2 regions of the Rheinheimera sp. WS51 genome follow, and region 1 is predicted to be linked to the other one. Evidence: predicted binding sites of a transcription regulator. Region 1 holds the regulator's gene; the other holds the start of a gene.

What was found. Region 1 encodes FNR, which switches genes on or off when oxygen is low (the NO sensors DNR and NnrR bind a similar motif). Its sites were predicted from a motif close to TTGATNTANATCAA; they were not measured.
Region 2: ACRCA4_RS10915 (putative zinc-binding protein) is a predicted target of FNR. The motif match lies at 2,164-2,177, and genes of this name have one in related genera.

The regions. Positions count from the first base shown of each region.
Region 1 covers NZ_JBOTRC010000007.1:90-10,697, forward strand. The annotation lists gene ACRCA4_RS09470 (alanine/glycine:cation symporter family protein) at 1-1,312, opposite strand, end outside; gene ACRCA4_RS09475 (pyridoxal phosphate-dependent aminotransferase) at 1,342-2,556, opposite strand; gene ACRCA4_RS09480 (glucosaminidase domain-containing protein) at 2,753-3,682, shown strand; gene ACRCA4_RS09485 (DUF2987 domain-containing protein) at 3,684-4,346, shown strand; gene ttcA (tRNA 2-thiocytidine(32) synthetase TtcA) at 4,475-5,392, opposite strand; gene uspE (universal stress protein UspE) at 5,480-6,412, opposite strand; gene fnr (fumarate/nitrate reduction transcriptional regulator Fnr) at 6,516-7,229, opposite strand; gene ACRCA4_RS09505 (sulfite exporter TauE/SafE family protein) at 7,266-7,940, opposite strand; gene ccoS (cbb3-type cytochrome oxidase assembly protein CcoS) at 7,933-8,124, opposite strand; gene ACRCA4_RS09515 (heavy metal translocating P-type ATPase) at 8,121-10,502, opposite strand; gene ACRCA4_RS09520 (FixH family protein) at 10,515-10,608, opposite strand, start outside.
Region 2 covers NZ_JBOTRC010000009.1:13,919-24,526, forward strand. The annotation lists gene ACRCA4_RS10905 (MFS transporter) at 1-874, shown strand, start outside; gene ACRCA4_RS10910 (NnrS family protein) at 886-2,088, shown strand; gene ACRCA4_RS10915 (putative zinc-binding protein) at 2,250-2,630, shown strand; gene moeB (molybdopterin-synthase adenylyltransferase MoeB) at 2,647-3,426, opposite strand; gene ACRCA4_RS10925 (YbaN family protein) at 3,410-3,820, opposite strand; gene norR (nitric oxide reductase transcriptional regulator NorR) at 3,820-5,343, opposite strand; gene ytfE (iron-sulfur cluster repair protein YtfE) at 5,508-6,203, shown strand; gene ACRCA4_RS10940 (ABC transporter transmembrane domain-containing protein) at 6,285-8,030, opposite strand; gene ACRCA4_RS10945 (ElyC/SanA/YdcF family protein) at 8,035-8,748, opposite strand; gene ACRCA4_RS10950 (O-antigen ligase family protein) at 8,732-10,003, opposite strand; gene ACRCA4_RS10955 (glycosyltransferase) at 10,018-10,608, opposite strand, start outside.

The sequences.
Region 1 (10,608 bases):
GTACCGCCATTAAAAATATCATTGAATCTATAAAATTAAATACCGCCATAATATTGGGTACCGCGCCAATAGACACAATAAGACAAAATAGCACTTTATAAATAGTGGTTGCCTTGTGGCCTGTGCCAAATATATAGCGCCAACCCGTCAAGCCATAATACGACCAACTTACTACGGTGGAAAAGCCAAACAATAAAAGCGCAACCATTAACACCCATGGAAACCAACTAAATATTGAAGCAAAGGCACTAGATGTTATTTCAACCCCATCTAAGCCTGCCGTTTGATAGGCACCGGTTAGAATAATAACTAAGGCAGTAATAGTGCAAATAACCACAGTATCAATAAAGGGCTCTAGTAAAGCCACAAAGCCTTGGCTGATAGGATTTTTAGTTTGTGCCGCCGCATGCGCTATAGGGGAGGAACCCACGCCGGCTTCATTAGAATAGGCCGCACGACGAAAACCTTGAATAAGCACGCCAATAAAGCCACCATAACCCGCTTCAGGGGTGAAAGCACTAGAAATAATTAGCGCAAAGGCTGCTGGAATTTGAGTTAAATGAACGGCCATCACCCCAAGTGCTGCAAATAAATATATAGCACACATTAAGGGCACTAATTTACTTGTTACTTTAGCGATACTTTTTAAACCACCAATAATGACCAGGGCAACTAAGCCTGCATAAATGGCACCAAATAACCAAGCATTGTTAAAACCGGTAACGGTTTTAAGTTGCACAAAGCCTTGATTAACATGGACAAAGCCCGCTGAGCCAAAGATAACAAAAACTGAGAATGCAATAGCTAAAATAGAGCCAAGTAGCGGCAAGTTACATTTATCAAAAGCCGCTTTAATATAAAACATTGGCCCACCAGAGACACTGCCATCAGCATTAATTTGTCTATATTTAACCGCCAGTGTACACTCGATAAACTTAGTCGACATACCCAAGAGACCAGCAATAATCATCCAAAAGGTTGCACCGGGGCCGCCTAAACTAATGGCTAAGGCAACACCTGCAATATTTCCTGTGCCTACTGTTCCTGATAGCGCTGTTGTTAAGGCTTGAAACGGTGTGATCTCACCACTTTCACCTGTCGTTTTATTATTCTTTAATAAGCCAATTGCATGGCCAAAGCCACGAATATTAATAAAGCCTAATGACAGCGTAAAAAATAAAGCACCTAAAATTAGCCACAACAGTACTAAGGGAACTTCAGTACCGTTAACATTAAATGTATAAAAAACCACACTCGCTAAATGATTAGTCAGCTGCTCAAAAATATCTTGGAAATTAACGTTATCAGTCATAGTTATTCGTTTTATTTATCAAAAAAAGCTTATTGTTTATAGCTCGCTAAAAAATGTTCAAGTTCAGTTATAGCAGAGGTAAGTTGGTCTTTATGTGGTAAAAATACCAGTCTAAAATAGTCTGGGGTAGGCCAATTAAAAGCACGGCCATGAACTAATAACACTTTTTTCTGACGTAAAAAGTCTAAAACAAATTGCTCATCATTGTGTATCTTTAGCTTTTTTTGATCAAATTTAGCAAAAAGATACATGGCGCCCTTAGGTCGAATACAGCTTAAACCATCAATTTGATTTATCAAATTATGGGCTAAATCCATTTGCTGATATAAGCGACCCTCGGGTTGCACCAATTTATCAATACTTTGATAGCCACCCAAAGCAGTTTGAATGGCATGCTGACAGGGCACATTGGCGCAAAGGCGCATAGAAGCTAGAATATTTAGCCCTTCAATATATGCTCTGGCCTGCATTTTAGCGCCAGATACTAATAACCAGCCAACTCTAAAACCAGCAATGCGATAGTTTTTAGATAAACCGCTAAATGTTAATATAAATAAATCGTCAGCTAGTGCGGCGGTGCTAACATGTTGGCTGTCGTCATAAAGTACTTTATCGTAAATCTCATCGCTTAATACAACTAACTTATGCTCACGGGCTAGCTGCAATAGCGCTAGTAAAAAGGCTTTATGATACACCGCACCAGTCGGGTTATTCGGGTTAATTAACACAATGGCTTTAGTGTTTGCCGTAATTTTAGCTTTGATATCATCAAGTGCTGGCAGCCAACCTTGTTTGTCATCACAATGATAATGCACCGCTTTGCCACCGGCTAAGTTAACGGCTGCAGTCCATAATGGATAATCTGGGGCCGGAATTAATACCTCATCGTTATTATTAAGTAAGGCTTGTAGTGACATTAAGATAAGTTCAGATACGCCATTACCAATATATACATCATCAGCATCGGCAGTTAAGATCCCGCGTTGCTGGTAATACTGAGCAACAGCCACTCTGGCTGAGTAGATACCTTGTGCATCAGAGTAGCCTTGGGCAGACGGTAAATTATGAATCACATGCTTTAAAATTTCATCGGGCGCTTCAAAGCCAAATAAGGCAGGGTTACCAATATTTAACTTAAGAATGCGTTGCCCTTCATCCTCCATCTTTTTAGCTTCTTGAGCAATAGGACCTCTAATGTCATAACAAACGCCATTGAGTTTAGTGGAGCGGGGGATAAATTCCATATATTGGCCTTAAAACACATCTAACCATCTAGGTTGCTATAATTTAAGCGTCCATTTTTTACATACTTGAAGTAAGTTTGCAATGTATTTTATAGCTTATTTTCATTTCAGCGCTCAGAACAGAGCAAATTAGCGAATGGGTCGTAAAGTCAAAGATATCTAGGTAAAATAGACAGCTTAAAATGTTAGGGTGTTTATGGTAAATAAAACACTAAGTACAAAACGCTTAGCGCTGCAAGCTAAATGGGTATTTAAGGATCAGATGTTTATTCGTAAAGTGTTGCTAACCATTTTTTGGTTAGGTTTTATCGTTGCATTAATTAGCCCTTTTACTGAGTTAGAGCCAGTTTGGCAGCAAGACTCATTACAAGACTGGCAGCAACCTAGCAGATTAGAAGGGCTAAATAGCAAAGATAAAGTAAAGCTCTCGCAAAGACTATCCTATACTCTGCCATTACCCGAGCAGCAGCCGTTGCCAGACTTTAATGCTTTTAGCCAGACGTCTGATAAAAAAAGAGCATTTTTTGCTTACTTAAAACCCCATGTTAAGCGTGAGAACGCACGTTTGCGCAGTTTGAGAAGTCAATTGCTAGAAATTATCGAAAAACGACAAAAAGGTTTACAGCTAACCGCTATTGAAAATGCTTTTTTATACAGTTTATATGATGAATTTAGGCTAGAGGTGACTACGTCTGACAACAATACAATGACAGCATTATTAAGCAGAGTGGATATTATTCCACAAAGCTTAGTATTGATGCAGGCTGCCAATGAATCTGCCTGGGGAACCAGCCGTTTTGCCGTTGAAGGTTATAATTTTTTTGGCCAGTGGTGCTTTAAGCAAGGCTGCGGCATTATTCCTTCATCACGAGATGAAGGCCAGTTGCATGAAGTGGCTAAGTTTAATGGGCCGGCTCAAAGTATAGCCAGTTACTTTTATAACTTAAACTCATTCTATACATACCAACATTTGCGTGAAATAAGGCAGCAATTAAGGCAGCAAAATAAACCACTACGTGGTGAAAAATTAGCCGAAGGTTTATCGGCGTACTCTGAGCGTGGCGAAGAATATATTGCTGAAATACAAAGTATGATCCGTTATAACCGCAAGTTTTTGGAGCAGTAAAATGTATAAGTTTTTATTCTTGGTCTTGTTAACAGCACTGCCATCTCATGCAACTATGATGATAAGCTACGATAGCTTATACAAAAAAATGAAAACGCTTCAAAAGCCTGAATTTACTGATTTAACCTTAGCTTTTTTACTGACCAATACTGATCGAAAAGGCGAGTGCCGCTTTATAGATTTACGCTTAACCAGTGATATCCACAATGTTCCTTTGTTTTTATTTGCTAACGGTGAAATTAACTTACCTTATGATGAAGCATTAAAAGACAGTAAGGCACGGCTTATTTTACAACAAGCAGATAACCACCCAAGCTGTGAGTTAACCTTACGCTTGCGCACTAGAATGCCATTACAGCAGACTATGAGCCAACAAGAGCTAAACCATTTTCAGCAACAATTTACTTTAGTTTTAACGGAGTTAGCTGGTAGTGTAAGTAAACGTTGGTTGCCTGAAGTAACTGGTGTAATAGCCGTTTTTTCACAGCAAGACAGCCCAGAGCATCAACTAACGCCAGAGCAACAAGATGTAACCAAATGCCAACAACAACGCTGCGAAATACGCTTAAAAGCACTTGATGCGCCAGCAACTAGGCAATGGCATTTTGCTGAAAAACCAATTTATTTATTGCCGTTGCTAGAGCAAAATAACCCTGCCAATTAAAAAGGTTAATTGAGCTGAAATAAAGAGTAAGCCAGAGTCACAGAGATTAATCGTTTGATTAGTGGTGGGAAAAAAAAGAACACAAACCCAAATAAGCTTGTGTTCAATAAATTTACGTTGGCAAAATTTTAACTTAAAGCAATATAGTGCACTTCTGAGGTTTCTTCATCTTCATCTGTAACAAAGCCAACAGGAATAGCTGAAATTGTTGGTTTATCAAAAGCGGTATCACCTTCGATCACGCTTGTGTCCTTACTCAATTGGGCGAAGTTAAATAAGTTTTTATCAACCATATGTGACGGCACAATGTTTTGCATAGACTGAAACATGGTTTCAATACGGCCTGGGAAGCGTTTATCCCAGTCTTGTAGCATTTCTTTAACCACTTGACGCTGAAGGCCATCTTGCGAGCCGCATAAATTACAAGGAATAATAGGGAAGGCTTTAGCGACTGAAAACTTTTCAATATCTTTTTCTTTGCAATAAACTAAAGGCCGGATCACTATGTGCTCACCATTATCACTAACAAGTTTTGGTGGCATCGACTTCATTTTGCCACCAAAGAACATGTTTAAAAATAAGGTTTCAAGCATATCATCACGATGATGACCTAAAGCAATTTTAGTTGCGCCTAATTCGTTTGCCGTGCGGTATAAAATGCCCCTACGCAAGCGTGAACACAGCGAGCAAGTTGTTTTACCTTCAGGAATTTTTTCTTTAACAATAGAATACGTATCTTCATTAACAATAAGATACTCAACGCCAAGCTCATCTAGGTAGTTAGGTAACACATGCTCAGGAAAGCCAGGTTGCTTTTGATCTAAATTAACGGCGATTATGCTAAAGTTGATAGGGGCAGACTTTTGCAAATTAAGCAAAATATCAAGCATAGTGTATGAGTCTTTACCGCCCGATAAACAAACCATAATTTTATCGCCGTCTTCAACCATATTAAAATCGGCTATTGCTTGTCCTACATTGCGGCGTAAGCGTTTATGTAATTTATTTAAACTATACTGGGCTTTAGCTTGCGCTGCGTGAGTCATAATATTGAACCTGAATCTAAAATGGCGCACATTATAACTAAGGCAAGGCAAATACCAAAGCAACCTAAGCCTAAAACCGCTTTAATTTTAATTTTTTTGTAATGGACTAATAAAATCGGCCGGTTTTACTGCCAGTACATCACAATCTAATTGGTCAATCACATGCTCTGCAGTGTTGCCAATAATAGCTGCAGAAAATCCCGTGCGGCCAATAGTGCCTATAACTACCATTAACGCATTATGCTCTTTTACTACATTGGGAATAGCATCCTCAGGCATACCTTCAATAACATGACAGCGTTGTTGTGGAATATTGAATTGTTGAGCTAGCTTAGCTACAGCATCAATATGGTGCTGTTTCATACTTTGATTATATTCTTGTGGATTAAATTCGGGGATCTCAATGGCAATATTAACGGGCGTGCCAGGGAAGGCATTAACTAAATGCACTTTAGCATCAAGTAAGGCCGCCATTTGCAGTGCCTTTTTAACAATACGCTGATCAAGCTCTGAGTGATGGTCTTGCTCACTACCAGCATGAACGGCAGCTATAATATTACGTTGTGTCGGCCATTCGTGTTCTTTTATTAACAGCACAGGGCAGGGACACTTGCGCAAAATATGCCAGTCTGTTGGTGTGAATATCATTGATTTTAATACATCATGATCATGAGTGCCTTTAATAACAAAATCAATATTTTGCTCTATGGCAGTATGGACAATAGCTTCAAAAGGGCGGTTATGCCATACCACCAATATTTCTATATCAAGCTCTGCGCTATGGGTTTGATTAAGAAGCTGTTGGATCCACTGCTCACGATCAGCAATAACTGCTTGGCGCATTGACTCACGCTCTGTGCCCGAAAGCATCGTTGTCATTTCATAAGAAAAATCATAAACAGTTAAAAATATAGTTAATCGACAGGGCTGCAATTTTGCCAATTGAATTGCACGATTAAGTGCTTTTTGCTGCTCTGCGGCAGGATCTAATACTACTAAGACATTGCTATAAGCAGACATAGCCGACTCCTCATCATAATGCGGGTTATAGTGTTTAGATTAGTATAGTCACATAATAGGATAACCGGGGGTAATTAACTTAAAATTTATACTAATTTAAATCTTAACACCGCGCAGATAAGGATGCTAATTCAGATAGTTGACTAGGATTAGTAATTTTAATTAGCTTGCCTTCCACGGTGATAAGTTGCGCTTTATTTAACTTACTTAGGAGCCGACTTACCGTTTCAACCGTTAAGCCTAAATAATTACCAATATCACTACGAGTCATGGTTAGCCTAAATTCAGTTCCAGCAAAGCCTCGACTTGCATAACGTTGTGATAGCTGCTGAATAAAGCTGGCTAGCTTTTGCTCTGCTGTTTTATGATTTAATAGCAGCATCATTTGCTGATCAGCTTGAATATCTTGACTCATTAAGCGCATTATTTGTTGGCGTAAACGGGGTAACTGACCTAGTAAATGTTCTAAATTAGTTAAAGGTATTTCGCACACCATAGCCGTTTCTAATGCTTCAGCATAGCTAGGATGTTGTTCGGTATTAAAGGCATCAAAACCTAAAATATCACCAGGTAAATGAAAGCCGGTAATTTGCTGATCACCTTGCGTCGTGATAGTAAAACTTTTGAAAGTGCCCGAGCGAATAGCGAATAGCGATTTTTGCGCCATCCCAGCTGTGAATAACATATCTCCTTTATGAAACGGTTTTTTACGCTGAATAATATCGTCAAGCTGATCCATTTCTAAGCGGTTTAATGAAAAAGGTAAACATAACTGACTAAAACCACAATCTTGACACTTTAAAGCAGATTTCTGCATGTTTAGACCTTTTATAAGATAAGTTAAAATTAAAGCTTAATGAAAAAGCCGACTCGCAGCAAGCCAAAGGGTATATAACCCATAAGACGCTAATATTAAAGCGGTCAGGTATCTTACTATTAAATTATTTTTTATGGTGTTTAACCTTTGTGCTGCAAGACCAGAAAGTAAAATGGCAGGTAGAGTGCCCAGACCAAAAGCAAACATAACAAGAGCGCCAGCGCTAGCGCCGCCACTGACTAAACTCCAACTTAAAGCACTATAAACTAAACCACAAGGCAGCCATCCCCAGCATAAGCCATATAAATAGGCTTTTTTTGTCGAGTCTAAAGGCAAGCAATGTTTAGTCAGAGGTTGAATATAACGCCAAATACCTTGGCCGAGTTGTTCTAATTTCAATAGGCCAAACCAAAGCCGGCTAATATAGAGCGCAATTGCAATCAATAATAAACCCGCAACTAAGCGTAACCATAATAATGAGCCGCCAGCTAATTGCATTGCGCTAGCGCCAAAATAACCCACAGCAGCACCAAATAAACTATAAGTAGATAAACGGCCTAAGCTTAAAACCAGCTGTAACCAAAGTTTTCGTGCGGTATTAGCTTTTGGCATTGCTAATTGTAAGGCGGCCACTATGCCGCCACACATAACTAAGCAATGACTACTTCCAATAAAACCAATTGCTATAGCCGCAATAACATCATTACTCATGGTGTTTGGACTTATCAGACGAAGTTTTTAACTGTTTTTTTTCGTTTGTTTCATCAAATAAGATACTAAAGCCTTGTTTTTCTAAATCGTCAAATTGGCCTCTACGCACCGCCCAAAAAAATATTGTTAAGCCAAACACAACGAATAAAATAGCAATAGGGATTAGAATATAGATAACGTTCATATTTTTAATAGCCTTAACGAGTTAGAGACAACTAGCAATGAACTAAAAGACATTCCTAACACCGCAATATAAGGAGACACAAAACCAGCGACAGCCAAAGGGATAATAATCACATTATAGCCTACAGCCCAAGCTAAGTTTTGTTTTAGTCTAAGCTTAGCCAGTTTACTCCCTTTAACGAGTTTTAATAACAAACTAAGATCAGGCTTTAATAATACCACATCAGCTTGGTTTTTAGATAAATCGGTGCCAGACTGCAACGCAACAGAAACATGCGCAGCATGAAAAGCAGGACTATCATTAATACCATCACCTAGCATCATAACGTTATGGCCCTTAGCAACAAGCGTTTGTATATGTGCAACTTTTTGCTCTGGTGAACAGCCTTTATGCATAATATCAAACCCAAGTTGCTGCTGAAGCTGCTCTGCTTGACTAGAGCTATCGCCGGTTAACATAACAAGTTGATAGCCCTTAGATTTTAACTGTGATACTAAACGTGGAATTTCAGGTCGCAATGCATCTTGTAAACTAACACTGGCAATAAGTTGCTCACCAATAGATAGATAGACCATAGCGTCTGCAACGGCATCGACTTGACAGAACTTAGCGCTACCCACTTTAATTAGTTGCTGTTGATGGTAAGCAGAAATCCCACCACCTACAGTGATCTCTATCTGTGATAACGATAAAGGCTGCTGGTAAAAAGGGCTAAACGCACGGCCAATAGGATGCTCAGAGTTAATTTCTAAGTTAGCAATAATATTTAGTACTTGTTCGCGGTTATAGTTGTTATTAAAAAGCTGTACGTGGTTTAGTGAAAATTGGCCTTGAGTTAAGGTACCGGTTTTATCAAATACAATATGGCTAATATCAGGGATCGCATCTAAAGCTTCACTATTTTTAACTAAAATACCTTGCCTATTTAATTGTGCTAATGAGCAAGTAACAGCTGTTGGCGCAGCTAGGCTTAAAGCGCAAGGGCAGGTGGCGACTAACACTGAAAGCGTAACCCAAAAAGCACGATCAGGATCTAACCAGAAATACCACAGTAAGAAAGTAAGTACCGCAATAAGTAACAGTTTCTCAATAAAGTTTTGCGCTAACTTATCCGTTTTTTGCAATAAGGCGGGTTTTTGACTAAAAGTACGGTGTTGCAGAGCAATAATTTGGCCCAATCGAGAAGCCATTAGCGGTGTAATTACGCTAACCTGAATTAATCCGTTATGATTTACGCTGCCGGCAAGGACGGTATCATCGAGGTTTTTCTCTATAGCCCTATATTCACCGGTAAGCATAGACTCATCAACAGTGGTATCACCTTGAATAATGACGCCATCAGCAGCAATGGTTTCACCGGGTTTAATTAGAATAATATCATCAGCTTTTAAGCGCCGAGCCGAGACAATCTGTTGCTCATTATTGCTAATTAAGGTTGCACTAACTGGCATGACTTTTAGCAAGTTACTTGTCGCGTCTCTGGCTTTAGCGCGCGCGCGGAACTCAAAAAATTTACCTAACTGCAATAGAAAAGTGAACATACAGACAGATTCAAAATAAACTTCACCTGTATTAAATATGGTAGCGTAGGCAGATGCGGCAAAAGTATAATAAATAGCCAGGCTAACAGGCACATCCATATTTAATTGCCGGCTTTTAACACTACGTAAGGCACTACGTAAAAAAGGCAATGCTGAATACAACACAACGGGTAGGGTTAGCAGCAGGCTAATCCAACGCAAATACCCTTGATGAGATTGTTCAATGCCGGTGTAATCACCAAAGTATAAAGCAAAAGCAATAGTCATCACCTGCATTGATATAATGCCAGATACGGCTAAGCGTTTTAAATAGTGACTAAGCTCTTGTTTAAAGCTCTGCTCTTCTTTATCCGCTATAAAAGGGCTGGCTTGATAGCCAATTTCTTGCAGTGCTGAAATAATTTGACTTAGAGGCAACTTTTGAGCATGCCAGAGTAAGTAGCAACGTTGGGTAGTTGAATTAACATTCACTTTAGCTATTTCGGCAAATTGTCGTAGTTGCTTTTCAATCAACCAAGCGCAAGCAGCACAGCTAATGCCTTCGATAGATAGTTCAATTTCATTTAACTCACCATGAAGCTGGCTAATATCGTCTAGTACATCACTTGAGTCATAATGGCTTAATTCGTTTTTAATGGAGTCTGGTAAAGGTGCCGCTTTTGTAGCAGGCGCAGTCCTAAAGCGGTAATAGTCAGCTAAATTGCTATCAATAATTGTTTGGGCAACAGCAAGGCAACCCGGGCAACAAAAGTGACGGCTTTTGTCATCAAAAACAAGTGTATAGTCAGCAGTTGTAGGAACTGACTCATGACAATGAAAACAGCGAGTCGTACTCACAAAACTGTCCTGTTAATAGCCTAAGGGAATTTCTTCCGTAGAAGGTAAAATTAAATTAGCTCTAAGCTTCCAATCCGTAGAGTCATCAGAAACAACAATACGCCAG
Region 2 (10,608 bases), on a different contig from region 1:
TATTTTTGGCGTTGGTAATGTAGGCGTAGCAATCAATTTTATTTTAATACCGCTTATATTACATTTTCTAGATTGGCGCTGGATTGGTCCTATTTATGCTCTAGGGCTTGTGTTATTAATCTTATTGTTTGCACTGTTAGCGCCTAATGTAGCGCCGCCAAAAATAAACAGTACGGTTAAAACCAGTTCATTACGCGAGCTTAGTGCTCAGTCCAGAGTTTGGCGTTTTTCACTGTATTATTACTTTGTTTTCGGCAGCTTCTTAGCTTTACTGCTTTGGCTACCACAATACTATATGCAAGCCTATGAATTAACGGCGCAACAAGCCATGGCATTTACTTTATTTTTTGTTGCTAGCTCATCAATGATGCGAGCCTTAGGCGGTTGGTTTGCTGATAGATATGGTGGGAGAGCAGTAAACTGGACTGTATTTTGGGTCTGTATTGTTTGCTTATTCTTTTTAAGCTACCCACCTACTACCATGCTTATTCATGGCATTGAAAAAGATGTCACTATTTCTATCTCTGTCAATGTGTGGTGGTTTACTGCGCTTATTTTTATTATTGGTGTTGCCCAAGGTTTTGGCCGAGCTAGTGTTTATAAAGTGCTTTACGATTATTACCCAACCCAAATGGGCGCAGCGGGGGGCTTTGTTGCCGCTATTGGTGCATTAGGCGGTTGTACCTTGCCAATTTTATTTGGTGTAGCACAAGATATACTCGGCATTGTTACAGGCTGCTTTATGATTTTATATGGTGTGCTTGCACTGTGTATGGTGACAATGTTTTTTGCAAACCAAGCAGCACAATTTCAACAGCGACTTAAATTAGCACGTGAAAATAACTTCTTACAGGAAAATGATGACTTTTTATAGGATAAATAAACATGCAAATTAGTGATCTTGCTACAGAGCAAAAACTGATGCCATTACTGCGACAAGCATTTAGACCCATGTTTTTATTAGGTGGGGCTTTTAGCGCTATTGCTATGTTGCTTTGGGGGCTTGTCTTAGCCGGGCATATACAACTAACGCCCTTTGCCAATGTATTGTTTTGGCATAGCCATGAAATGATATTTGGCTTTGTTGTTGCTATTGTTATCGGTTTTTTATTAACCGCAGTGCAAAACTGGACTGGCCTGCGCGCGCCTCATGGCAAAACTTTATTGTTTATTACCTTATTATGGTTAGCCGGTCGCTTAGTCTTATTATTTGGCCAATCTTTACCCTTAGTATTGGTTGCTGCTATTGATCTTAGTTTTTTACCTGTTTGTGCTTTTTTATTAGCCAAACCCCTTATTCAAACCGGCCAACAGCGCAATTTGTTTTTTATTCCTGTGTTGGCGCTACTGACTATATGTAACTTATTAATGTACATAGGTGTTGCTTATCACCGCTATGATTTACAGCAGCTGGGCAGCCAAAATGCGGTTTGGTTAGTCACCTTATTAATGACCATCGTCGGTGGCAGGGTATTGCCTATGTTTACCGCGAACGGCACTCAAACTAAAAAAGCCGAGCCTATAGTCTGGTTAGATCGTATTGCTTTAGGTTCGCTTTGGTTAATTTTCATTCTGCACTTTTTAACCTTAACTCAGTACATTCATGCTTATGCTATTAGTGTTTTATTTGCCATTAGCGCTATAGCCATTGCTATTCGCTGCGCTCGCTGGAAAATATGGATCACCGCTAAAGTGCCTTTATTATGGTCATTGCATATTGCTTATTGGTTTATCCCAATTGGCTTAGCGCTTTATAGCGCCCGTTATGCCGGTTTACCAATAAGCAATAGTGTTGCCTTACATGCGTTAACTGCTGGGGCTATGGGCTCGATGATCTTAAGTATGATGGCACGCGTTTCTTTAGGTCATAGTGGCCGAGTATTAAAACCCAAAGCCATAATGTCTGTTGCCTTTATTTTAGTTATTGCTGCGGCAGTAAGTAGAACACTGTTAATCTCAATTTGGCCGCTTGAAACAACACATTGGTTAATGTTGGGCGTGGCTGCTTGGTGTGTCGCTTATTTGCTCTATGTTATCGTATATTTTCCGGTATTAACTACCCCGCGTCCTGATGGCCGGCCTGGCTAATAAGACACTTCGTTTCAATAATGCTCTAAGCCGGTTTATTATTTGTCAGTAAATCGGCGCTAGCCTAGCTTTAGTTTGATATATATCAAGTCAACATTTTAATTGCGCTCTAGACTTAAGGTTACAACTTACTTTGTTGTAACCTTATAGGAGCCAAGTTAATGACCATAAATTATAAAGATAAGCCTTTAGTTTACGCCTGCTCAGGTTGTTCAAATGTTGCACAACTAGCTAATGACTTGGCTGTAGTTTTAGACAGAGAAGGTTCGGCTCAAATGTCTTGTATTGCTGGTGTTGGCGGTAAAGTGAAGCAGTTGGTTAAAGTGGCTAAATCTGGCCGGCCCATTTTAGCTGTAGATGGTTGTGCGCTTAATTGTGTAAAGCAAACCTTAGCCACTGTTGATGTAGTACCCACTTGGCATTTAGAGTTAACGTCACTTGGCTATATAAAACGTGAACATGAAAGTTGTAACCTAAACGATGCTTATAAATTAATGCAGCTGGTTCGTACCAAACACTTAGGCCTAGCGACAAGCGATTAGCACTCCATGATCAGCTTTAAAGCAAAGAGCAGACTGAACAATGCGGATCTTTAGTTAAAGTAAACTGCTGCCATTGGCTATACATAGCATCAAATAACTGCAGTTTACCAAATAAAGGCTGGCCCACTTTGGCTAAAATTTTCACCGCTTCAAGTGCTTGCATAGTGCCGACAATGCCAACTACAGGCGATAAAATGCCGGCTTCCATGCAACTTAATTGCTGCTCGCCAAATAGCTGACTTAAACAATGGTAACAGGCTTGATCGCCCTGCATGCTAAAGCTGGCCACTTGGCCTTCAAAGCGAATAGCCGCACCAGATACTAAGGGCACCTTAGCCTTAACGCAGCCAGCATTGATGGCGTTACGAGTACTTAAATTATCGGTGCAATCTAAGACTAATGAATACTGCGGGATCAGTTGGGCTAAGTCTTCTGCCGTTAAACGCTGCGTCAGAGTATCAATTTGTATTTCACTATTTAACTGTCGCAGCTGGGTTGCCGCTTGCTGTACTTTAGCTAAACCAATATCCGTTTCACGATACAAAATTTGTCGCTGTAAATTGCTGCTATCAATACTGTCATCATCTACCAAAGTAATAGCACCAACGCCGCTAGCAACCAAATAAGGAGCCGCCGCACAGCCTAAACCGCCCATGCCGATAACCAGTACTTTGCTGGCTAATAAAGCTTCTTGACCGCGAAAGTCCATGGCCGGCAGCATAAGATGACGACTATAACGCATAGCTTGTTCAGGGGTTATTTGTTTTAGTTGTTTTTTGTTAAGAGACGTTGTCATTGTTATTCTCTGCCAATTGCTCAGGGATCTGCTCTGGTCGCAGCCAGATCCAAATAGCAACGGTTAACATAATTAAAGGTACAGCTATTTTCACCCAGAAAATAGCTGCTGAAAACTGTAATACAATGCCACTTATAGACATCATACCTATAGATAAGTATTTAGCTTTTCTGGGCACTATACCGTATTGGCGCCACTTTAAAATGGCAGGCCCAAGGTGAGGCTGAGCTAATAACCAGCGCTCTAATGCCGGCCAGCCTTTACCGCCCGCCCAAGCACTGACTAATATAAATGGCACTGTTGGCATCACCGGCAATACCATACCTATTAGGCCTAATAATAAGCTGATAATGGCCAAAAAACGCCAAAACAGCACTCCCATAAAGCGCAACATTATTTCATTCCTAAACGCTGGGCTAATTTATGCAGGTTACTGGCATCTATTTCTAGCTGCCGTGCTGCCTGTGACCAACTACCTGCAGAGTTAACTAAGGCTTGCTCTATCATCTGGCGTTGTAATTGATTAACTGCTTGCTTTAATGACACACCTGCCACGACTTGTTTATGAATTAACTCATGTTCACCCATTAACGCTGAGCTGGCTTCTATATCTAATAACTCAGAAGCAATAGTTACAATATCATTGCGTGAAGCACCATGACTTAGCGCTTTAATTGCAGCGCGGCTAATAACATGCTCTAACTCGCGCACATTACCCGGCCAGTTATAACTTAATAATGCTAGCTCAGCTTGTGGTTCAAGGCGCAAAGCTCGTAAACCTAAACGGCGACTATTTAGCTCTAAAAAATGCCCGGCTAATAATGGAATATCATCTCTGCGTTCTCTTAATGGTGGTATAGGTAACGGATAAACCGACAATCTATGATATAAATCAGCTCTAAATTCACCACTTTTCACTTGCTGCTTTAAATCTCGATTGGTTGCAGCAACTAAGCGTACATTGACGGTTCTTGATTCATCTGAGCCTAAACGTTGAATTTCACCGTTTTGTAATACTCGTAATAATTTAGCTTGCACCGCTAAGGGCAATTCCCCTACTTCATCTAAAAATAAAGTGCCGCCATCGGCAGCTTCAAAGCGACCAGCACGTTCGCTATTAGCACCTGAAAAAGCCCCTTTAGTGTGGCCAAATAACTCGCTTTCTGCCAAGCTTTCCGGTAAAGCCGCACAATTTAAATAAATTAACGGCTTTTTCGCTCGGTTAGAGCTACGATGTAACTGCCTTGCAAATAGCTCTTTACCTACCCCAGTTTCACCTAATAATAAAACCGGTAAGTCTGAATTTGCGACTATTGCTAACTCTTGCAGTACTTGCTGTAGCGGCTTACTTTGGCCAATAAGTTCATATTGCTGATCATTGGCTGTAAATACTGGCTCATTTGCCTGATGGGTTGTTCGCAGCGCTCTATTGGCTTGCTCTAACTCAGTTAACCTAACCGCTGCCTCAACATATAAGCTGTAACGCTGTAACTCTATAACCGTCTCCTGATTAAAGCTATTGCCGTCTAGCGCATCTAGGGTTAATACTCCCCAGCAGCGGCCTTCAATAAATAAAGAGGTGCCCATACAATCATGTACTGGTAACGCTTTACCGGGTTGATCGGCTAATAAGCCATCATAAGGATCGGGTAGCTCTGAACTGGGATCAAACCTCACTGGATTACGGCTAGCTAAAATAGCGGCTAATCGCGGGTGCTTACCCACTAAAAATCGCCGACCATGGGCTTCGCGCACTAACCCATGCAAGGCCACAGGTTTTAAAATTTCATGCTCTAACTTTAATAGACCCACAGCACCACAATTAAAATGACTACGTAAAGTACTCACTAAACGTTGCAAACGAACCGCAGCCGGTAAGTCTGTGACTAAATCAGCAATAAGGCTTTGCTCTAGCATGGTAGCTTTCACCCTTTCATGGTTATTTAAACCTAGCTTAATATGGGTTTAATATACCATAGCGTTAAATAAAACCATATAAATCAATGGTGGTAGTTTTGGCCTAACTCTTGCTCTATACAGCTATATAACAAGTTTTATTTATTATTTAGCTAGGAGTCAGTATGTCATTATTAGATCAATCTTTAGGTAGCATTGCGACATCTGTTGCTGGAGCAACAGCAGTATTTCATCAATTTAAATTAGACTTTTGTTGTGGTGGCCAACTAAGTTTACGCGAAGCTTTAGCCAAACGTGAGCTAAACGAACAAGACGTTGTTACCGCATTAACTGCCTTACAGCAGCAAACAACCGACCATATAAACTGGCAAGAAAAGCCAGTTAAAGAGTTAATTGAGCACATAGTTACACGCTTTCACCAGCGTCATAGGCAACAGCTACCTGAGTTAACCCGTTTAGCCCGTCGGGTTGAGCATGTTCACGGTATGGACCCTAATTGCCCTAACGGTTTAACCGAACATTTAGAGCAAATGTATCAAGAATTAGAAAGTCATATGATGAAAGAAGAACAAATTTTATTTCCTATGCTTGCAGGTGGTATTTACCCATCAGGCCCAATTAGCGTAATGGAAGAAGAGCACATTCAGCATGGCGATGCGCTAGAAACCTTGTGTAAACTCACTAATGATATTACTTTGCCAGCGGGTGCTTGTAACACTTGGACCGCGCTGTATATTGGCCTTGAAGAATTAAGACAAGATTTAATGCAGCATATTTTATTAGAAAATGAAATTTTGTTTGTGCAACCTAAAGCCAAAGCCCATGGCGAAGGCGGGGTTTGTTGCGGCGGCTGCCAATAAGCTGCAGTGCACTAAACACTAAACACTAAACACTAAAAAAGCCTGCTAATTTTTAGCAGGCTTTTTTGTTAGTGCTAGTTGTTAATGCAAAAGCTGCAGCTTCGCTAGCTCACTATACAGCGGGCTTTGCTCTATTAGTTGATGATGGGTGCCACTGGCAATAATACGGCCTTTATCTAATAGAATAATCCGATCAGCATTAACCACTGTTGCCAAACGGTGAGCAATAATTAAGCTGGTTTTATTTTGCATTAAGTGCTCTAGCGCCAACTGAACTTGCTGCTCGCTTAAGGCATCTAAGGCACTGGTGGCTTCATCTAACAATAATACTGGCCGGTCGGCTAAAATAGCTCTAGCAATAGCAATTCGCTGCCTTTGCCCACCAGATAACTTAACCCCGCGCTCGCCTAATTGGGTTTGATAACCTGCACTTAATTCGTTAATAAAGCCATCGGCACGAGCCGCAATACAAGCTTTCACCACTTCTTGCTCAGTCGCTTCTGGTCGGCCATAACGCACATTTTCTAACACACTGTCAGCAAATATAACGGCATCTTGTGGCACTAAGGCAAATTGCTGGCGTAGTTGTGCTAACTCAAGCTGGTTAATATCCACGCCATCTAAGTAAATAGCGCCTTGACTGGGCTGATAAAACCGCTGCAACAATTGAAACAAAGTGGTTTTACCAGCACCGCTTGGGCCAACTATGGCAATGCGCTCGCCTGGTTTAATAGCCAGCTGTAATTGCTGTAGCACTAGCTTGTCATCTGTATTAGGGTAAGCAAAACTTAATTGCTTTAACTCAATAGCACCGGTAATTGGCTGGGGTAAAGGTACGGTTATTTCAGCTGATTGAATATCAACTGGCATTTCTGCTAATTCAATTAAGCGCTCAGCCGCACCAGCTGCTCGCTGAATATCACCTATTACTTCGCTTATGGTCGCCGCGCCTCCGGCCACCATAACAGCATAAAACATAAAAGCCGTTAACTCGCCTGGGGTCATTTTATCGGCCATAACATCATGAGCGCCAGCCCAACTTACTAGCACCATAGCGCCTATACTTAGCATCATTACCATAGCAATTAACAAGGCACGGTAAAAAATACGGCCGCTAGCTGCCTGCATAACTTGCTCTATGCGCTGGCCAAAACGCTGTATATCATGCTGCTCATGGGTATAAGACTGCACGGTATGAATTTCATGTATACTTTCATCAACATAAGCACCAACATCAGCCAGCCTATCTTGACTGGCGCGGGCTAAAAGCCGTACCTTTTTACCTAACATAAAAATAGGTAACAAGACTAAGGGCACCGCAATCAAGACTAACAGTGTCATTTTTACGCTAGTTAGTGCCATCATAATTAAACCGCCGACAATAGTAACACTAGAGCGCAAGGCCATAGATAAACTAGAGCCAACCACACTTTGTAATAAGGTGGTGTCAGCGGTAAAACGCGAGATAATTTCTCCGGTGCGCATTTCGCTATAAAAGGCAGGCGATAGTTTTAACATATTCTGATACACGGTATTGCGGATATTGGCACTTACCCGCTCGCCCAACCAAGTCATTAAATAAAACCGAGCAAAAGTGGCCACTGACGCCACTAAACATAACAATAAAATAAAGCCAGTGACATAATTGAGCTGGCTTGCATTACCTTGAGCAAAGCCTTGGTCAACTAACATTTTTACGCCTTGGCCTAAGGCTAGCCAGCTTAAAGATCCTATAGCTAAAAAAATAAGGGCGGCTATAACCTTAAGCCAAAAAGGTTTTAAAAAGGTAAAAATCCATGGCAAGACTTTCGTTGATGAAGTTGTCATGCTTTTATTCAGCCTCTGGTGCTTGGTGCCATGAAGTCCAGCTACGCGTTGCAACAAACACCGTATAGCTGCTAAATTCGGCAATTAACTTACTGTATAAATCAAAATTGCTTAAATTTACGGTAAAAAAACAATTTATCCCGCAATTTACGGCGCGAAAAGTTTGGCTCGAAGTCGTAACAACTTGGCTAGGCAACTTATGGTACTCAACCAGTTGCCGAACCCGCCAGCCATGAAACTGGCTAGTTACAATATAATTAGCCTTAATGCCATATTTTTGGCTTAAACTAGAAAGCTCTTGATAAGTATTATCGCCGCCATTAAAGCAGTTAATGGCAATATTGGGTTGATTTCGCAGTAAATAGTCAACATAAGGCTGGCAGTGTCGAGTAGTTACTACCACAGATGCAGCCTGTTTAGGTAGTAGTTGCACCGCTCTATCTAAACGCGATTTAGCACAGGCGGGTAAAGCTGTCGCACTGCCACCGCAGCCAAGCACAACGGCATTAACACTGCTTGCTTTTGTTACTCTTGCCTCACTTAACTTAAACTCGGGGAATAGCGCCCTTACTTGATTGGCAATAAAACTATTACCCAACACATAATAAAAAATAAATAAGCACCATAAACCTTTTTTGCGGTAGAAAATACAACTAATAAATAAAGCAAATAACACAATATTTTGTGGGTATAGCAAAGGCTCAAGAATGTCTTTCACGTATCGTCCTTAGTTGCTGCTCGCTGCTTGAAAATAATAGCGCATTACAAAGTGCCCAAGGCAACCACAATAAGCCAGAAGTAATAACATGGCCTGCCATAGCAGAAACAGCCAATAATACTAGATTAAGCAATAACATAACACGGCCTGCCCTTAAACCAAGGTGTTTAATGCTATTACAAATAAATAGGCCAAAAGTGGCAATATAAACAACTACCCCAACCACACCATAAAAGATAAATAAATCAAACCAGTCTAGTTCAGCAAAGTACTTTTTAAGCTGTAAAGCACTACCGCCTTGCCCTACCCCAAGTAGAGTTTGGCCGCTGGCATAGTGCTGCTGTACGCTGGCCCATATTTGGCTGGCATAAAGATCACGCGACGATAAAATAATACCGCTTATACCACGCTGTTGATAAACAAAGTCTAACTTTTGGTAAATGCCTAATGCCTGCAACAGAGCCGGCAGATTAAGACTTGCCAACAAAAATAGCACAAGAAACACGGCTGCCATGGCAACTAACCTTAGCTGATGCTGACGCCAAAACTGAGCAGGCATAAACAATAAAGGAATAGTTAACACTAAAATTAAACAGCCAAATAGCCCGGTTTTAGTTAATAACAACAAAGCTATTACCAAGGCCAATAGGCTAACAAGGCAGTAACGCCAGCGCGATAACGGCCAAGTAAGGCTTAATAATGCTGCCGTTAAGACGAGTAACAATGCCGACAATTCATTAGTGGAATAAAAAAAACCTTTTATGCCTAAAAATGCTTGCTGCACATTCTCCATCGGCCGATAAGCACTATAACCCCAGCCACTTAACCCCAATAACATATTCAGTAATAAAACGACTGAACTTACAGCTAGGGTAAAGTAGAACAGCCGTTGAGCTGAAGCAGGCTGCCGTTGCTGTAAAGTGAAAAAGTAGTAAAAGCCTAACAAGGGGCTGAGTATTTTTACCACTAATTGAACGTCTGCCAAAATCCATTGGCTGCTTTGTTGCCAACTGCTTACAGCCGGCCCCAATAGCAGTAAAAGTGCAGTCGCAATATAAATTAACACGGCTTTAAACTGGCTTTGACTAAGCGCCAGCAACATTAAACTTAACAGCAAACCTTTATAAACCAAAGCCAAGCCATAAGCCGAACCTTGGCTTTGTAGTAAAGCGCCATTTAAACAATCAACCAACAAAAACCAAGGGATCAAACCACATAACAGCCGATCGGCTTGGCTTAATAACCAAGACTGCATTTTTGCTGGGGCTATCACTTTTTAAACAGCCCCATAACACCCTTACTAAACAACTGCATTCGCCATTTACTTAAAATCCGTAATTTATGCTTTAAATAATAACGCCACTTTAAGCCGACTAAACCGTAACGAGCACGGCTAAAAAAGCCAAATAGACTAAGAGGCTGATGTTGCATGGTTTGGCGGTAATACATTTGATTTTGTAAGTTACGCTCAGACATTAAGCTGCGATGTTTAGCCACAAATTGCTTGTGAGCATCTAAACGTTTGGGCGAGTCTGTAATACGGCCCAGTTCATGACCTACGTTCACCTTATAACTTGGCTCGGCAATACGTAAAGCGGGACCATAGTCACGCACTACCCGTACCCACATATCGTAATCTTGAAACGCGGCTAAATTTATATCAAAGCCGCCCAAGGCTAGCATGCGATCACGCTTTACTAGGGCTTGATTAGATAGCACATGCAGATCAAGCAACTGAGCTAAATCTACCACTTCCTGCTTGGTATGAAGCCGCTTTTGCAAAGAGCCGTAATCCCAGATATAACCTGAGCAAACACAGCTATATTTATCGTCATAAGCGTCATATAAGCTTTGCAATCT